2 regions of the Mesorhizobium vachelliae genome follow, and region 1 is predicted to be linked to the other one. Evidence: predicted binding sites of a transcription regulator. Region 1 holds the regulator's gene; the other holds the start of a gene.
The links. The regulator HrcA, encoded in region 1, represses chaperone genes, less so after heat shock. The targets are predictions, from matches to a motif close to GTTAGCACTCNCNNNNNGNGAGTGCTAAC.
Positions count from the first base shown of each region.

Region 1 (6,002 bases):
GGCGAGTAGCACGCCCCGTCATCGTAGGCAGCGATCCTTCGCGCCCCCCTCTGCCCTGCCGGGGCATCTCCCCCACAAGGGGGGAGATTGGCAGTTTCGGCGCTCTGCGCATCCTTCTGACGCTGGCGATTGGCGAAAGCCGGCCTGAAGTCTGATCTCCCCCCTTGTGGGGGAGATGGCCGGCAGGCCAGAGGGGGGGCGCTGTCCCGCCGACGTCATGGTTCCACGACCCCGGTGGAATGCTACCTGGCCAGATCCGCCACCACAGCATCCAGCACGATCATCCCCGCCGTCGTGGCGCGCAGCCTGGCATTGCCGACCGGCGCCACCAGCCCTTCCTCCTGCAGCACCGAGAGCCTTGCGCTCGAAAGGCCGCGTCCCGACAGCGCCTCGTAGCGCTGCAGATCGATGCCCTCGGCGAGCCTGAGTCCCATCAGCAGGAATTCGTCGGCTTCCTCGGCGCGCGTGAGAATCTCGCCGCCGGTGACGCCATGCCCTTTGGCCTCGACCAGGTTGGCCCAGGTCTCCGGCATCCTTTCCGCTATCGTAACGGTGCGGCGGCCGTTCTCGACGAAGCGGCCATGCGCGCCCGGACCGACGCCGACATATTCACCGTAGCGCCAATAGGTCAGATTGTGCCGGCTTTCCGCGCCCGGCTGCGCGTGGTTGGAAATCTCATAGGCCGGCAGCCCATGCGCCGCCGTCACCTCCTGCGTCAGCGCATAGAGGTCGGCCGCATGGTCGTTGTCGGGCAGCGTGAATTTGCGTGCCGCGTAAAGCGCGTGGAAGGGCGTGCCCTCTTCGATGGTGAGCTGGTAGAGCGAAAGATGGTCGACGGCATAGCCGATCGCCTGCTCCAGCTCCGCGCCCCACGCCTCCGGCGTCTGGCTGGGCCGCGCATAGATCAGGTCGAAGGAGAGCCGCGGGAAGATCTCGCGGGCGAGGCCGATCGCATGCAGCGCCTCCTCGACATTATGCAACCGGCCGAGGAAGCGCAGGTCCTTGTCGTTCAGCGCCTGTACGCCGAGCGAGACGCGGTTGACGCCGGCGGCGCGATAGCCGCGGAAGCGCTCGGCCTCGACCGAGGACGGATTGGCCTCCAGCGTCACCTCGATGCCCGCCGGGACGGTCCAGTTCTTCGCCACCGCTTCCAGCACCGCGCCGACCGTTTCCGGCTTCATCAGCGACGGCGTGCCGCCGCCGAGGAAGATGCTGGTCACCTCCCGCGGTCCGGTGCGGTCGCGCATGGTCGCAAGCTCCGCCTCGAAGGCGCGGGCAAAACGCTCCTGGTCGACCGGCTGGTGGCGGACATGGCTGTTGAAGTCGCAATAAGGGCATTTGGCCGCGCAGAACGGCCAGTGGATATAGACGCCGAAGCCGGGGCTGCGGTCGAGCGGTATCGTCACTGCGCTCATACGGGTCCTGATCGCGCCAAGTCCAATCTTGCTTGCGCGAATTTCTGGAAGGCGCGGGCACGATGCGAAAGCGCCGTCGCCTGTCCGGGCTTCCAGCCATGCTTTTCCTGCGCGCTCATCTCGCCAAATGTCTTGTCGAAACCGTTGGGCAGGAACACCGGATCGTAGCCGAAGCCGAGCGTGCCGCGCGGCGGCCAGACAAGCGTGCCTTCGGCCTCGCCGCGATAATATTCGGCCTCGCCATCCGGGAAGGCGAGGCAGATGACGGCGACGAAGCGGCCGGTGCGTTGCGCCGGCTCGGTCGCGCGGACTTCCTGCAGCGCCGTCTCCGTCTTTTGCATGGCCATGCCGAAATCCCGGCTGCCGTCGGGCTTCTCGGCCCAGTTGGCGGTGTAGACGCCGGGCGCGCCGTCAAGCGCATCGACGCAAAGACCGGAATCGTCCGACAGTGCCGGCAGGCCGGTCGCCTTGGCGGCGGCGAAGGCCTTGATATAGGCGTTCTCCTCGAAGGTGATGCCGGTCTCGTCGGGCTCGGGCAGGCCGTATTCCTTGGCCGATTTCGCCTCGAAACCGAACGGCGCCATCAGGTCGGCGAACTCGCGCAACTTGCCTTGGTTGTGGCTGGCGACGACGATCTTCTTTCCATTCAAAGAATGCATCAGAGGCCCCAGATCCTTGGCTCGGCGAATTCGATCGAATTGCCCGACGGGTCGCGGATATAGATCGAGTGCCCGCCCTGCGGCCATTCGAAATCGCTTTCGATGGCGATGTTCTTGGCTGCGAGATGCTTGCGCCATGCGGCGATCTCATCAGCGGTTGCCGCAAAGCAAAGATGACCCTCGCCGGCCGTGCCGTGCGGCGGCACTTTCAGCCTGGCGTCGGGCGCCGGCGGGATTTTCGTCGCCTCCGCGTTGAAGAGCAGCAGCACGCCGTCGCCGCAGCGGAAGAAGACATGCCGGCCCTCGACCTTGCCCAGAGCCTCGAGGCCGATGATGTTGCGGTAGAACGCTTCCGCAGCATGCAGGTCTGTGACGTAGAGTGCCGATTCCAAAATCGCAGAGGGCATCATGAGGCCCCCCTCTCGGCCCTGCCGGGCATCTCCCCCTCAGGGGGGGAGATTGGCAGCTTCGACGCCGCCGCGCGTTCTGCAACGCTGGAGATTGGCGAAAGCCGGTGTGACACCCAATCTCCCCCCTTGAGGGGGAGATGGCCGGCAGGCCAGAGAGGGGTGCCTAGGCTCGGCATTCGAAACCTACGCCACCGCCATCTGCTGCAGGCTCACCAGCCGCGAAATACCCTTCTTCGCCAACCCCATCAGCGCCGCGAACTGCTCCTCGGAGAAAGGCTCGCCTTCGGCCGTGCCCTGGATCTCGACGATGCCGCCCTTGCCGGTCATGACGAAATTGGCGTCGGTGCCGGCCGAGGAATCCTCAAGATAATCGAGGTCGATGACCGGCTGGCCGTCATGGATGCCGCAGGAAATCGCCGCGACATGGTCCTTCAGCACCTTGGCGACGCTGGCCATCTGGCGTGCTTCCATCCAGCGCAGGCAGTCGTAGAGCGCCACCCAGCCGCCGGTGATCGAGGCCGTGCGGGTGCCGCCGTCGGCCTGGATCACGTCGCAGTCGACGGTGATCTGCTGCTCGCCCAGCGCCTGCAGGTCGACCACGGCGCGCAGCGAACGGCCGATCAGCCGCTGGATCTCCAGCGTGCGGCCGCCCTGCTTGCCGGCGGAGGCCTCGCGCCGCATGCGTTCGCCGGTCGAGCGCGGCAGCATGCCGTATTCGGCAGTCACCCAGCCCTTGCCGGAATTGCGCATCCAGGCCGGCACCTTCTCCTCAAGGCTCGCCGTGCAAAGCACATGCGTGTCGCCGAATTTCACCAGGCACGAGCCTTCGGCATGCTTGGACACGCCGCGCTCGAAGGAGATGGCGCGCATTTCGTCGGCTTGGCGTTTGGAGGGGCGCATCGAGGCTCTTTCTGTTCTTCCCGGATTCGTCGGCGGCTTGTAGACGCATGAGCGGCATGGCGCAAAGGAAAACAGGTCGGTAACCGCAAACACGGCGCCGTGACCGCAGACACGGCACCGGGTGACCGCGAACGCGGCACCGGGTTGCGCCGCTGTGGCTTAAGTCTATATCTTTCGGCAGGAGGTTTCTCGCCGGAATGAACAAACCAGTCGATCCGACGTCCCAGAGTCCCGGGCTTCAGTCGCCAGCACTTCAGTCACTCGACATGCGCTCGCGCGATATTTTCCGGCGGATCGTCGATTCTTACCTGCGCGACGGCGAGCCGGTCGGCTCGCGCAGCCTGTCGCGCATCCTGCCCTCTTCGCTGTCGCCCGCCACCATCCGCAACGTCATGAGCGACCTCGAGCATCTGGGGCTGATCTACGCGCCGCATGTCTCGGCCGGCCGCCTGCCGACCCAGATCGGACTGCGTTTCTTCGTCGACGCCTTCATGGAGCTCGGCGATCTGTCCGACGAGGAGCGCCGCGTCATCGAGGCGCAGGTCCGCGCTTCCGGCTCGGGCGCGACGCTGGAGCATATGCTGACCGAGGCCAGCCAGATGCTGTCCGGCATGTCGCGCGGCGCCGGCCTCGTGCTCGCCTCAAAGAACGAGGTGGCGCTGAAGCACATCGAGTTCATCCAGCTCGAGCCCGCCAAGGCGCTTGCCGTGCTGGTGTCGCAGAACGGCGACGTCGAGAACCGCGTCATCGACCTGCCGGCCGGCATTACCGTCTCGCAACTGCATGAGGCGTCCAATTTCCTCAATGCCCATATACGCGGCCGCACGCTCGCCGAGGCGCGCGTCGAGATCGCCCGCATCAAGGACGAGACCAAATCCGCCCTCGATACCCTATCGCAGGATCTGGTCGAGAAAGGCCTCGCGGTCTGGGCCGGCGCCGAAAGCGGCCTGCCGGCGCGTCTCATCGTGCGCGGCCGCGCCAACCTGCTGGAAAACGTCACCGCCCAGGCCGATCTCGAATTGCTGCGTCACCTTTTCGAGGATTTGGAAACCCAGGACGGGCTGCTGCAGCTGCTCGACCTCGCCGAGGAAGGGCCGGGCGTGCGCATCTTCATCGGCTCGGAGAACAAGCTGTTTTCGCTGTCCGGCTCGTCGCTGGTCGTCGCCCCCTATCGCGACAAGGACGCCCGCGTCGTCGGCGCGCTTGGCGTCATCGGCCCGACCAGGCTGAACTACGCCCGCATAGTACCGATGGTCGACTATACGGCGCAGCTGATTTCGCGGATGCTCAGATAGCATACCGGAAGGAGGGCAAGAAAAATGGCGTTGGAAGCAATCAAGGCCCAGATCGACCTCCTGCTTCAGGAAATGATCAACCAGCCCGGGGACGAGCACGAGATCCAGGAGCAGCTGCGCGAGAAATTGCGCGAGCTGCGCGCCATGGGCCTGCCCTTGCCGGCCGACCTCGTCGAGCTGGAACAGCGCCTCGACGATGACCTGGATGCCGAGGAGGCCTGAACTCGGCGCTCAAACCCGCGTGCGCAAGCTTCTGTTTCGTGGCGCCACCCAATACCCTCAACCCTGTGTGAGGCGCTGGCTTGCCGGCGCCAAGGAGGAAGCATGATCCGGATCGTCGGTTTTGCTGGTCTTGCCCTGTTTGCCGCCACCAGCGCTTTCGCGCAGCAATCGCCGGTGCTGACTGGCAAGGATGCATTCGGCGACTGGAAGGCGGACAGGCCGGGCGTCCGCCGTCTGATCAAGCCCGGCGATCTGCAAAAGCCCTATCTCACCAAATCCGCGTCCAATAGCACCGGCGTTGCGGACCGGCCCGAAGGCTCCGCGCCGGTCCTGCCGCCCGGCTTCTCGGCCGAATTGATCGCCTCCGGCCTCCCCAACCCACGCGTCGTGCGCGTTGCGCCCAATGGCGACCTGTTCGTCGCCGACAGCAACGAGGATCGGGTCCTTGTCTATCGCCTTGCCGGCAATAGCGCCAAACCGGCCCAGGAGGCGAAGTACGCGCATTATCTGAACCAGCCTTATGGCATCGCCTTCTATCCACCTGGCGACAAGCCGCAATGGGTCTATGTCGCCAACACCGATAGCGTGGTCCGCTTTGCCTATCACGACGGCGATCTCAAAGCCTCCGACGATCCGGAGGTCATCGTCTCCGGCATTCCCACGGGTGGCCATGGCACCCGCGACATCGCGTTTTCGCCGGACGGCAAGACGCTCTATGTCTCGGTGGGGTCGGAAACGAATGTGGCCGAGGGCATGGCGGCGAAACCGGATGGCGGCATCGACGCATGGGCCAGGTCCATGCCGCTCGGCGCTGCCTGGGATTCCGAGGAAGGCCGGGCCGACGTGCTTGCCTTCGATCCCGACGGAAAGAATCGTCGCGTCGTCGCGACTGGCCTGCGCAATTGCTCGGGCATGACGGTGCAGCCAGGCACCGGCGCTCTCTGGTGCGTCGTCAACGAGCGCGACGGGCTCGGCGACAATGTACCGTTCGACTACGCAACGACGGTGCGGGACGGAGCCTTTTACGGCTGGCCCTGGTATTATATCGGCGCCAACGAGGATCCTCGCCACGCCGGTGCCCGACCCGACCTTGCCGGCAAG
Region 1 is NZ_JAVIIR010000003.1:86,163-92,164, reverse strand. It holds gene hemW (radical SAM family heme chaperone HemW) at 243-1,415, opposite strand; gene rdgB (RdgB/HAM1 family non-canonical purine NTP pyrophosphatase) at 1,412-2,074, opposite strand; gene RFM41_RS07250 (VOC family protein) at 2,074-2,484, opposite strand; gene rph (ribonuclease PH) at 2,668-3,384, opposite strand; gene hrcA (heat-inducible transcriptional repressor HrcA) at 3,582-4,679, shown strand; gene RFM41_RS07235 (hypothetical protein) at 4,704-4,901, shown strand; gene RFM41_RS07230 (PQQ-dependent sugar dehydrogenase) at 5,004-6,002, shown strand, end outside.

Region 2 (6,002 bases), on a different contig from region 1:
CTCAGCGCCCTTTCCGTATGCATTGGCCAGGTTGGCTGGATTAGAAATCCATGCCGCCCATGCCACCCATGCCGCCGCCGGGCATGCCGCCCGGCATACCGCCGGCAGCTTCCTTCTTCGGAGCTTCGGCGATCATGGCTTCGGTGGTGACGAGCAGGCCGGCGACCGAGGCCGCGTCCTGGAGAGCGGTGCGCACGACCTTGACCGGGTCGACGATGCCCATGGCGATCATGTCGCCATAGTCGCCGGTCTGGGCGTTGTAGCCGAAGGTCGCGCCCTTGTTCTCGAGGATCTTGCCAGCGACGATCGAAGCTTCCGCACCGGCGTTCGACGCGATCTGGCGGGCCGGGGCCTGCAGCGCGCGGCGCACGATGTTGATGCCGGCAGCCTGGTCGGAGTTGGCGCCGGTGGCCTTCACGTTGGCCGAAGCGCGCAGCAGGGCCACGCCACCGCCGGCAACGATGCCCTCTTCCACGGCCGCGCGGGTCGCGTTCAGCGCGTCGTCAACGCGGTCCTTCTTTTCCTTCACTTCCACTTCGGTCGCACCGCCGACGCGGATCACGGCAACGCCGCCGGCGAGCTTCGCCAGACGTTCCTGCAGCTTCTCCTTGTCGTAGTCCGAGGTGGTTTCCTCGATCTGCTGCTTGATCTGGGCGACACGGCCCTGGATCTCGGCCTTCTTGCCGGCGCCGTCGACGATGGTGGTGTTCTCCTTGGAGATCGACACCTTCTTGGCGCGGCCGAGCATGTTGAGGCCGACATTCTCGAGCTTGATGCCGAGGTCTTCCGAGATGACCTGGCCACCGGTGAGGATGGCGATGTCTTCCAGCATGGCCTTGCGGCGGTCACCGAAGCCCGGAGCCTTGACGGCGGCGATCTTCAGGCCACCGCGCAGCTTGTTGACGACCAGCGTGGCCAGGGCCTCGCCTTCGACGTCTTCCGAGATGATGAGCAGCGGCTTCGAGGTCTGAACGACGGCTTCCAGGACCGGCAGCATGGCCTGCAGGTTGGAGAGCTTCTTCTCGTGCAGCAGGATGTAGGCGTCTTCCAGATCGGCGACCATCTTGTCGGCGTTGGTGACGAAGTAGGGCGAGAGGTAGCCGCGGTCGAACTGCATGCCTTCGACGACTTCCAGCTCGGTCTCGGCGGTCTTGGCTTCCTCGACAGTGATGACGCCTTCGTTGCCGACCTTCTGCATCGCTTCCGCGATCATCTTGCCGACCGACTCGTCGCCATTGGCCGAGATCGTGCCCACCTGGGCGACTTCCTCGGAGGTCTTGATCTTCTTGGCGGCCTTGCCGAGAGCGGTGACGACTTCACCCACGGCGAGGTCGATGCCGCGCTTGAGGTCCATCGGGTTCATGCCGGCGGCAACGGCCTTGTTGCCTTCCTGGACGATCGCCTGGGCGAGAACGGTCGCGGTGGTCGTGCCGTCGCCGGCGATGTCGTTGGTCTTCGAAGCGACTTCGCGGACCATCTGCGCGCCCATGTTCTCGAACTTGTCCTCGAGCTCGATCTCCTTGGCGACGGTGACGCCGTCCTTGGTGATGCGCGGGGCGCCGAACGACTTGTCGATGACGACGTTGCGGCCCTTGGGGCCGAGGGTGACCTTCACCGCGTCGGCGAGGATGTTGACACCGCGCAGCATGCGCTCACGGGCGTCGCGGGAGAATTTTACGTCTTTTGCAGCCATTGTTAGCTCCTGACAGGGGCTCGGGAAGAGCCCGAAAATTCAATTGATGGAGAGGCCGATGATCAGCCGATGATGCCCATGATGTCGGATTCCTTCATGATCAGAAGGTCTTCGCCATTGAGCTTGACTTCAGTGCCCGACCACTTGCCGAACAGGATGCGGTCGCCGGCCTTCACGTCCAGCGGCACGAGCTTGCCGTTTTCGTCGCGAGCGCCGGAGCCGACGGCGATGATCTCGCCTTCCTGCGGCTTCTCCTTCGCCGTATCCGGGATGATGATCCCGCCGGCGGTCTTGGATTCGGATTCGACCCGGCGAACGACCACGCGGTCATGAAGCGGGCGGAACTTGGACTTTGCCATGTTGTCTTCCTCGAATGAGAACGGTGAGAACTGTTCCTCCATCCGGCGAGGCCGCCGGACATCAGTTAGCACTCACCAATAGCGAGTGCTAACGTGGCGCTGAAATAGGCTGGCGGGATATCAGAGTCAAGGCGCGCGCAAGGGGACTGCGGCGTGAAATTTTTCTTGCCAAGACGTGACGCTGAAAAAAACGGATCGTAGGCATGCACCAATACGGAAGCGCCGTGCTTCGCCGGCAAACGACGGCGAGCACGGCGTGGTGCGAAGGGCAAGCGGATCGGCGGCGCGGGCTAGCCGCCCTAGATGTTCATGCCGCCCGACACCTCGATGCGCTGGGCGTTGACCCAGCGATTGTCGTCGGAGAGCAGCGAGGCGATCATCGGCCCGATATCGTCGGCGACGCCGGCGCGACCGAGCGCGGTGACGCCGGCCACCATGCGGTTGATCTCGGCATTGTCGCGCACATGGCCGCCGTTGAAGTCCGTGGCGATCGCGCCGGGCGCCACGGTGTTGGCGGTGATGCCACGCTGGCCAAGCTCCTTGGCGAGGTAGCGGGTGAACACCTCGATGCCGCCCTTCATCATCGCATAGGCCGACGAGCCGGGGGCGGCGAAGCGGGCCAGTCCGCTCGAGATATTGATGATGCGGCCGCCGTCGTTGATCAGCGGCAGCAGCGCCTGGGTGAGGAAGAAGACGCCCTTGAGATGGGTGTTCATCAGCGTGTCGAATTCCTCTTCCGTCGTCTCGGCGATCATCTTGCGCAGGCCGGTGCCGGCATTGTTGACGAGATAGTCGAAACGATCGCGCTGCCAGGTCTCGCGAAGCGTCTTCTTCAGCGCTTCGACGAAGGCCGGAAAGGTGGCGACGGCGCCGGTGTCAAGCTCAAGCGCGGCGGCCCGGCCGCCTGCGGCCTCGATCTCGGCGATTGCAGCCTTGGCGTCATCGGCGCGCGACCGATAGGTGACGATGACGTCGACGCCCTTGTGGGCAAGGTGGATCGCGGTGTTGCGGCCGAGGCCGCGGCTGCCGCCCGTGATGAGGGCGATGGGACGAGTGGTCATGGCGAAATCTCCTTCTGTGTGGATGGAGATGCATATACTCGCCGGACCGGTCGATATAATCGGGCATGGATTGCCAACACTATTCAGTCTGTGCGAACAATCGGCGATGGACCGGTTCGACAGCATGCGGCTCTTCACTCGCGTCGTGGAACGGCGCAGCTTCACCGCGGCCGCCGCCGATCTTGGCCTGCCGCGCTCCAGCGCCACCGCGGCGATCAAGCAACTGGAAGAGCGGCTCGGCGTGCAACTGCTCCGCCGCACCACGCGCCATGTCACCACGACGCTTGACGGCGAAGCCTATTACCAGCGCTGCATCGGCATCCTCGCCGACATCGAGGACGCCGAGGGCGGCTTCGGCGCTCATGAGGTGCGCGGGCGCTTGAGCATCGACATCAACGGCAACATGGCCCGCACCTTCGTCATTCCGGAACTGCCGGCGCTGCTCGCCCGCTATCCCGGGCTCAGCGTGCATATCGGCGAGGGCGACCGCTTCGTCGACCTGGTACGCGAGGGCGTCGACTGCGTCGTGCGCGCCGGCACGCTGCCCGACAGCGACATGATCGCGCGCCGCATCGGCATGGCGCGTGAGGCGACGATTGCCAGCGCCGCCTATGTCGAGCGCCACGGCCTGCCGCGCTCACTGGATGAGCTTGCCGGGCACATGATGATCGGCTTCGTCTCGTCCCGCACCGGCCAGGTGATGCCTCTGGAATTCACCGTCGACGGCAAGATCCGCGAGATCGTCCTGCCGTCGCGCGTCACGGTTTCCAATTCCGACACCGCCGCCACGCTGGTGCGCCAGGGTTTCGGCCTCTACCAGGCCCCGCGCCGCCGCTTCGCCGCCGACATCGAAGCGGGCCGACTGATCGAGGTGCTGCCCGGCAATCCGCCGACGCCGACGCCGATCTCGGTGCTCTATCCGCCGAGCCGTCAGCTTTCGCCAAGGGTGAGGGTGTTTGTGGATTGGCTGGTCGAGATTCTGGGGCCGAAGCTGGATCCCTGATCGCGCTCAGAGGAACAACCTCAACTGCGTATGGATGATCGACCGGTAATCCTCGATCGTCCTCCGTCCGTCTGCCTCGTCCTGCGTCAGCGCCAGCCGCACGACTCCGCCGGCAAGCTGGAAGATCAGGAACACGACGCGCCCGAACGCCTCGCGTTGTTCAGACTTCAGCATCGGCGCGACGTGGTCGCAAAACATCTTGGCCTGAAGCCGCGTCTCGGCGATGTCGAGATGCTGCAGCGCCTTGTCGGCCTGGATGGCATTGTGCAGGTCCTGGATGGCCGGGTCCGCCGCGACGCGGGCGTGATAGTCGTCGAGCAGGCGGTCGGCCGCCGCGGTCACGTCGTCCAGCCCGCCTATCCCGGCGATGATCGCGCCGAAGCGCGCCCGGCTTTCCTCGGCAAAACGCTCGTAGAGCATCGCCAGGATCGCCGACTTGCTCGGGAAGTAATGATAGACGGTGGCGATCGGCCCGCCGGCCAGCGCGCCGACTTCCTTCATGGTCACCGCGTCGATGCCCTTTTCGCCGATCAGCCGCATGGTCGTGGCGAGGATCGCGTCGATGCGCTCGCGGCTGCGCTCCTGCTTCGGCCTCCGCCGCGGTTCCGTCGCCTTTCGCCTAGTCTGCGTCATGCGCCAAATCTCGTGGGGCTTTACGAATTCGCGGTTGACAAGAAACATGATCAAGTATCAGTTTCGCCAAATGCTGACAACTTGTCAGTTTTTCGATCGAGCTGCAAGGGAGGGCCTCGTGACCGCATCGCAAGCCGCGCAGGCGGACAATGGCGATTGGCTTGTCGGCAACCCGACGGGCCTGCAGCTGGCCTCGGCGCTGTGGATCGGTTCGGTCGGCCTGCTGATCCTCGGATTGCAGCCGGTGCTGCTCGGCGCGCTCTACGCCGAAGGTCACGTCACTGGCGACGAGCTGGCGCTGGTCGCCACCGCGGAGATGATCGCGATCGCCATCGGCTCTGCGATCGTGGCGATGCTGCTCCCTGCCAGGAACATGCGCTGGAAGAGCGCGGCGCTGCTCGTGCTGCTGGCGCTCGCCAATTTTTGGACCGCTTATGCCGGCAGCGCCAATGCGCTGATCGGCGCGCGCACGCTGGCCGGCCTCGCGGAGGGCGGGCTGGTCGCCGTCGCGACGGAACTGATCGCCCGCTCGCGCCGGGCCGAGCGCATCGGCGGCTATTTCGTTACGCTGCAGACCTTGGCGCAATGCGCGCTGGCGCTGATCCTCGCGCTCTATGCCGTGCCGCGAGCTGGCTCGGCCGGCGGCTTCATCGCGCTCGGCATCGTCTGCCTGCTTTCGCTCGCCGTCGCCTGGACCGTGCCGGACGACTATGCCGACCTTCCCAAGGAAGAGCAGTTCGCCAACGTTGCGACCGTGCCGGCGATCACCGCGCTTTTGTCGATCTTCTGCTATTTCATGTTCTTCGGCGCCGTCTGGGCTTTTCTCGAACCTATCGGCGCGCAGTTCGGCATCGACGGCCGCACCGTCGGCCTGATGGTTTCGGCAAGCCTCGCGGCGCAAGTGATCGGCGCCATGACCGCGACCGTCTTCGAGGCGCGCATCGACTATCGTTTTGCCATCACCGTCATCGGCATGGTGGCGGCGATCAGCTCGGCGCTGCTTGCCTCCGGCCCGGGTCTTTCGGTGTTCTGGGTGGTGGCGCTGGTGATGGGCTTCATCCTGCTCTTCATCGTGCCTTACCAGATCCGCCTCGCCATCACCGCCGACGAGACGCGCACCGCGGCACTTCTGGTGCCCGCCGCGCAACTTTTCGGCCTCGCCATAGGCCCAATTGCCGCTTCGCTTCTGATCGACGGCGCGAACTTCCGGTCGGTGCCGGAATTCGCCGCCGCGACCGCCTTGGCCAGCGTGC
Region 2 is NZ_JAVIIR010000019.1:95,647-101,648, reverse strand. It holds gene groL (chaperonin GroEL) at 41-1,693, opposite strand; gene groES (co-chaperone GroES) at 1,756-2,052, opposite strand; gene RFM41_RS29860 (SDR family NAD(P)-dependent oxidoreductase) at 2,352-3,113, opposite strand; gene RFM41_RS29855 (LysR family transcriptional regulator) at 3,220-4,116, shown strand; gene RFM41_RS29850 (TetR/AcrR family transcriptional regulator) at 4,123-4,749, opposite strand; gene RFM41_RS29845 (MFS transporter) at 4,868-6,002, shown strand, end outside.
Region 2: groES (co-chaperone GroES) is a predicted target of HrcA. The motif match lies at 2,117-2,145, and genes of this name have one in related genera.